DNA from 2 places in the Ferrimonas sp. genome. Region 1 is predicted to be linked to the other one. Evidence: predicted binding sites of a transcription regulator. Region 1 holds the regulator's gene; the other holds the start of a gene.

Region 1 (3,412 bases):
ATGGCGGCGCAATCTCTCGGATCGGCAGCCAGGGCCTGATCGATGTGGTCGATGTCAGCAGCCAGCTGATGGGTCAGGGACTGCCCCGACTCCCCCAGGGTGTCGGTCACCAGCCCCAGTTGGAATGCCTTCAGCTGATCCAGCTCTTCCGCGTAGTTGTGACCATGACGGGCCAGCCGCAGCAGTTCCAGCAGGGCATTGGTGGTCTTGCCTGCGGCAGAGACCACCACCAGATCCCCGGCGTGACCGTGGGTCTGCAGTATGTGGGCGACCCGGTGGTAACACTCGGCGTCTGCCAGGCTGGAACCACCGAACTTGTGCAGCTGCTTCACTGTCACTGCAGAGCCTCCAGGGCCTGGCGCAGGTCCGCCACCAGGTCCTCACTGTCTTCGATGCCCACGGAGAGGCGAATCAGGGTGTCTTCGATGCCGGCGGCGCGACGGGCTTCCGGCGCCATGGCAGCGTGGGTCATGGTGGCTGGGTGAGCCACCAGGCTCTCTACCCCGCCCAGACTCTCCGCCAGGGAGAACAGCTCCAGCTGAGCCAGGAAATCACGCACCTGCTGCTCGCCGCCCTTAAGTTCGAAGCTGAGCATGGCACCGAAACCGCTCTGCTGACGCTTGGCCAGCTCATGGCCAGGATGGGAAACCAAACCGGGATAATGCACCCTGGCCACCGCAGGGTGGCTCTCCAGCAGGGCGACCACCGCTTCGGCGTTCTCCTGGTGCTGGCGCATACGCAGCGGCAGGGTGCGCAGGCCGCGCAGGGTCAGGAAGGAGTCAAAGGGGGCACCGGTGATGCCCAGGCAGTTGCCCCACCAGGCCAGGGTTTCCGCCAGCTCCGGCTCGCGGGCAATCACCGCCCCGCCAACCACGTCGGAGTGACCGTTGATGTACTTGGTGGTGGAGTGAACCACGATGTCCGCCCCCAGGTTCAGAGGCTTCTGCAGCACAGGGGAGAGGAAGGTGTTGTCCGCCACCACCAGGGCACCGGCCTCTTTGGCCACCTTGGCCACCTTCTCCACATCCACCACGCGCAGCAGCGGATTGCTCGGGGTTTCCAGCCACACCATCTTGGGGCTCTTCGCCAGGGCTTCGGCCAGGGCCTGCTCATCCCCCTGATCCACCACGGACAGCTCAAACGCACCCTTGGCGGCCAGGCTGGTGAACAGGCGGTAGCTGCCGCCGTAACAATCGTGGGGCACCACCAGGCGCTCGCCAGGCTTTAGCAGGCTCACCGCCAGGTTGACCGCCGCCATGCCGGTGGCGGTGATCACCGCGCCAGCCCCCTCCTCCAGCTGTGCCAGGGCGTTGCCCAGGCTATCCCGGGTGGGGTTGCCGGAGCGGGTGTAATCGTATTGGCGTGGCTCGTTGAAGCCGGCAAAGGTGTAGTTGGTGGACAGGTAGACAGGTGGCACCACGGCACCATGAGTCAGGTCAGTATCAATCCCTTCACGGGCAACAATGGTGGCGGGCTTGTGAGTACTCATTCCGTGGCTCCTGGTTATTCTGTGCGCTCAAGATGTCTGGACGTCCAAATTAGTCGATCCAGATTTGGGCGTCAAGACTTTTAGACGTCTAAACGTTTATAGGTTAAGATATCTACAATTTGACTCAGAAATCAGAGCAGTTACAATTTGCACCCGTTAACCCAAGTCAAAGGCAAAGGCAATGAGCACTGAGTGGAACGGCAACTACATCAGCCCCTACGCGGAACACGGTAAAAAGAGCGAACAGGTGAAGAAGATCACCGTCTCCATTCCGTTGGGCGTATTGAAGTTGCTGACCGATGAGCGTACCCGTCGCCAGGTTAATAACCTGCGTCACGCCACCAACAGCGAGCTGCTCTGCGAAGCCTTCCTGCACGCCTTCACCGGTCAGCCTCTGCCCGAGGACAACGACCTGAGGAAGGACCACCCGGACACCATTCCGGAGTCTGCCAAGCGCCAGATGAAAGCCCTGGGCATCGACTGGGAAGAGATGGAGTAAGACTCCAACGAATTAAAAAGAAAGGGATACCGCGAGGTATCCCTTTTTTGTTGAGCCCGGGCAGCTGACCGAGGCTGTCCCCAGGAGATCAAAAAGGGCAGCCCGATGGCTGCCCTGGCAACGAGGCCGGCGTGATCAGTCGATCATGTAGTGAGCAGGCAACTCTTCGAGTTCGGCCACGCCGGAGTCGATGGCCGCCTTGGCCACCGCCTTGGCCACTCGGGGCAGCAGGCGGGGGTCCATCGGCTTGGGCAGCACGTACTCGGAACCGAAGCTCATCTCGGTCGCCCCATAGGCGTCCAGAACGGTCTGGGGCACAGACTCCTTGGCCAGCTGGCGAATCGCTTCCACCGCCGCCACCTTCATCTCATCGTTGATGGCGCGGGCACGTACGTCCAGGGCACCGCGGAAGATGAAGGGGAAGCAGAGCACGTTGTTCACCTGGTTGGGGTAGTCACTGCGACCTGTGCCCATGATGACGTCAGGACGGGCGGCCTTGGCCAGCTCAGGCTTGATCTCCGGATCCGGGTTGGAGCAGGCAAACAGCACCGGCTTGTCTGCCATCAGCTTCACCTGCTCTTCACTGATGAGGTCAGGGCCGGATACCCCCACAAACACGTCCGCGTCCTGAATCACGTCGGTCAGAGTGCGCTTGTCGGTGTTGTTGGCAAACAGCTTCTTGTACTCGTTCAGGTCTTCGCGGCGGGTGTGCAGCACGCCCTTACGATCCAGCATGTAGATCTTCTCACGCACGGCACCACAGGTGATCAGCAGCTCCATGCAGGCCACGGCGGCCGCACCGGCGCCCAGGCAGACAATGGTGGATTCACACAGCTCTTTGCCCTGTATCTCCAGGGCGTTGAGCAGACCGGCCGCGGTGACAATGGCGGTACCGTGCTGGTCATCGTGGAACACCGGCACCTGGCAGCGTTCAATCAGCTGCTTCTCAATCTCGAAGCACTCGGGTGCCTTGATGTCCTCCAGGTTGATGCCACCGAAGGTGTCCGCGATGTTGGCCACGGTATCGATGAACTCCTCCTGGGTGCGATGCTTCACCTCGATGTCGATGGAGTCGATGTTGGCGAATCGCTTGAACAGCAGGGCCTTGCCCTCCATCACCGGCTTGGAGGCCAGGGGACCCAGGTTGCCCAGGCCGAGGATCGCGGTGCCGTTGGTGATCACCGCCACCAGGTTGCCTTTGTTGGTGTATTTGTAGGCATCGGCTGGGTTGGACGCGATCTCCCGAACAGGCTCTGCCACACCCGGGCTGTAGGCCAGGGCCAGATCCGTCTGGGTTTCCGCAGGCTTGGTCAGCGAGATGCTGATCTTTCCAGGGACAGGTTGGGCGTGATACTCGAGGGCTTGTTCGCGAAGGTCTGCCATTCTCTTAATTCCAGTCACTACTTTATTTGGGAAGGGGGGTA
Region 2 (3,412 bases), on a different contig from region 1:
CCGGTTGGGCGCAGGTGTCTCCAGACGAGTCCTCTGAGGATGTCGCCGGTAACGGTGAGTTTTCCGTCGACTCTAACAGCCAGTTGGGCCTGAACTTTACCTACATGCTGACCGACGCCTGGGCGGTGGAAGTATTGGCCGCCACCCCCTTCAAGCACGACGTGGGTCTGCCCGGTATCGGTAATATCGCCGAAGTGACTCACCTGCCACCGACTGTGATGGCCCAGTACTACTTTGGCAGCGACAAGATTCGTCCCTACATCGGTGCCGGCATCAACTACACCTACTTCTGGGATGAGGAGTTCACAAACGACCTGGACGGCGCCCTGACCGATCTGGAACTGTCCGACTCCTGGGGCCTGGCGGCTCAGGTGGGCATCGATTATGAGCTGAACGACAACTGGTTGATCAACGCCTCCATCTGGTATCTCGACATTCAGACTGATGTCGATTTCAAACTGGGTGGCGATTCCGTCAGCATCGAAACCGACATTGACCCCTGGGTCTACATGGTGTCCGTGGGTTACAAGTTCTGATTTGCTAGCGCCAAAGCAGAAAAAACGCCGGCTTATGCCGGCGTTTGTCATTCTGGCGTCCCTTCAGCGGTACTTGCGCTTGTTGTAGATAAACTCCGGCAGCAGCCGGCCAATCCAGGAGACGATGCGCCAACGCCGGGTGACGTAGCTGGTGGCTTTGGCCTTCTTGAGATTCGCCAGAATCTGGCGGGAGACGACCTCCAGGGGGGCACCCCAGGCCTTGCTGCCCCGGGCCTGCATCTTGTCGATGTAACCCAGGCGCAGGTCACTGATGGTGATGGGCAGTTTCAGGCGCTGGGCGTGGAGTCTCAGCCCCTGCAGGTAGTTTTGCTGAAACGCCTTGCTGGCGTGGAAGGCACTGCTGGCACCGCCGCGCTCCCCGGCGATGGAGGTGATGGCCGCCAACTGACCATATTTCTGATCCCTGAACAGGGCAAAGGCGCCGTTGGCCAGTGCGGTGAAGCCGGTAACATTCACATCCAATACCATCTTGTCTGCCTCCCAGGGCAGCTCCAGCTCCTGGTGGTTGGCAGCGGTATTGATGATCACCAGTTGAGCCCCCTCCAACTGCTGCCACAGGTCGTTCAGCGCCTGACGGCACTGAGTGGGATCGAAAATATCGATCTCGCTGCACAGGGTGTTGTCGGGCAGCTGTTGCAGCAGAGAGTCCAGGGCGGAGAGGTTCGCGGCCATCAGGCCTAGACGGATCCCCTCGGCGGCCAGCTGTTGGGCCAGGGTTTGGCTCAGACCCGCGTTGGCGCCGATGATAATGGCAGAGAGTTGGCTCATGATGTCTTCATAATGTGTCTGGTAGCGGGATCATAGCAGTTCCGGCTGTAAATATCTGTTCCCAAAGTGTTAACACCATCCACGTCCTACCGGAGAGAACCGGGTCAGGATCACGTCCGTGGTTAACTTGGAGCTCTGGAGTTGTAGCCGTCTAGATGTCCTGTTATAAATGGAACTCTAGGAGGTTGTTTATGCCAGTAAGAATACCCAGTCAGTTGCCGGCGTCGGAGATCCTGCGCAGCGAGAACATTTTTGTTATGTCCGAGGAGCGGGCGGCGTCTCAGGACATCCGTCCTTTGCGCTTGCTGATCCTTAATCTGATGCCCAATAAGATCGAGACCGAGACGCAGTTGCTGAGGTTATTGGGTAACTCGCCGCTCCAGGTCAACGTGGAGCTGCTGAGAATTCACCGCAAAGCCTCCAAGCACACGCCCAGCGACCATATGGATGCTTTCTACCGGGATTTCGAACAGGTGAAGGGCAACAACTACGATGGCCTGATCATCACCGGGGCGCCCCTGGGTAACTTCGAGTTTGAGGAGGTCACCTACTGGCCGGAGATCTGTGACATCATCAACTGGTCGCAAAAGCATGCCACCTCGGTGCTGTTCCTCTGCTGGGCCGCCCATGCCGCGCTCTACCACCTCTACGGGGTGAAGCGCTACCTGAGAGACGATAAGATCTCAGGGGTGTTCCGTCATCGCCGCGCCCATGGTCATATTCCTCTACTGAGAGGGTTTGATGATGAGTTCTGGGTGCCCCATTCACGCTTTGCTCAGGTCAGCCTGGATCGGCTGAAAGCCCACTCGGAGCTTCAGGTACTGGCTGAGTCAGACGAGGCCGGGGCCTACCTGGTGACCAGCAGGGACAATCGCAACCTGTTCGTGACCGGCCATCCGGAATACACCCGTACCACCTTGCAGGATGAATACCGTCGCGACCTGGCGGCGGGTGCCGAACCAGCATTGCCGAAAAATTACTATCCCAAGGACGACCCGACGCTGCCTCCCCATGCGCGCTGGCATGCCCATGGTGCCCTGCTGTTCTCCAACTGGCTCAACTACTGCGTCTACCAGCAGACCCCTTATGATCTGAACGATCTTTCGGGTGAATAATGCGCAAGCTGATGAAATATGGCGCTAAATTGAGATAAGTCGGAAAAAAGTTTCCGCCCTACCACGTGGTAAAGCTATTTAGCAACAAGTAAAATGTGACCTAAGCTTGATTTACTCAAACCAACTACAGGATGTAGGTCACATGAGACGAGAGCGTCATATCGTCAACGAAGAGGTTGTGGTTCCTCAGGGAGAGGAGCTGGTTTCCACTACAGATCTGCGTGGCATCATTACCTACGCAAATCCCGCCTTTATCGAGATCAGCGGCTTCGATGAGTCTGAGCTGATCGGTCACAATCATAATCTGGTGCGTCACCCTGAGATGCCCAAGGCTGCCTTCAAGGAGCTTTGGGATGCATTGAAAGATCAGAAACCCTGGCGTGGCATAGTGAAGAACCGCACCAAGGATGGGCGATATTACTGGGTGGATGCCTTTGTTACCCCCATCTTCGAGCATGGTCAGGTGGTGGGGTACCAGTCGGTCAGGCGGGCCACCACACCAGAGCTGAAGGAGCGGGCCAGTGAGGTCTATTTGAGGCTGAATCAGGGGCGGCCAGTGAGCCGAACCCTGACTCTGGTTCGCCGCCGCTGGTTGTCCGGAGTCATTCTGGCGCTGGGTTTCGCCGCCGTAGGGTGGTTGTTCCAGCCCTGGCTGGTGCTGTGTGGCCTGGCCATGGTCGCCGCCATGCTGATGCTGTTCTTCGATGAGGCGTTTCGGGTACCGGCGATGCTGATGAAGCTGCAGCAGGAGTACGACAGCGTCAGCCGTTATGTATTTTCTGGTCATGGCAGCAGCAGCATTCTTGAGTTTCAGTTGCAGATGTCCCAGGCAAGGATGACCGGCGTGCTGGGGCGAACCCGGGACGCGTCGCAGCACCTGGATGCCATGTCCTCTACCCTGGTGGGGCTCAGTGAACAGGCTAAGCAGGGAGTGCGTCAGGAGAATGCCCGCCTGGATCAGATCGCCACGGC

The links. The regulator MetJ, encoded in region 1, represses methionine synthesis genes. The targets are predictions, from matches to a motif close to TAGACGTCTAGACGTCTA.
Region 2: the regulator MetJ is predicted to act here: its motif matches at 1,470-1,487, upstream of metA (homoserine O-succinyltransferase MetA).

The regions. Positions count from the first base shown of each region.
Region 1 is NZ_JBLXDO010000001.1:269,893-273,304, reverse strand. It holds gene metL (bifunctional aspartate kinase/homoserine dehydrogenase II) at 1-338, opposite strand, end outside; gene metB (cystathionine gamma-synthase) at 335-1,489, opposite strand; gene metJ (met regulon transcriptional regulator MetJ) at 1,671-1,988, shown strand; gene ACN0RV_RS01270 (malic enzyme-like NAD(P)-binding protein) at 2,124-3,371, opposite strand.
Region 2 is NZ_JBLXDO010000003.1:90,266-93,677, reverse strand. It holds gene ompW (outer membrane protein OmpW) at 1-536, shown strand, start outside; gene ACN0RV_RS04640 (SDR family NAD(P)-dependent oxidoreductase) at 600-1,325, opposite strand; gene metA (homoserine O-succinyltransferase MetA) at 1,517-2,440, shown strand; gene ACN0RV_RS04630 (methyl-accepting chemotaxis protein) at 2,583-3,412, shown strand, end outside.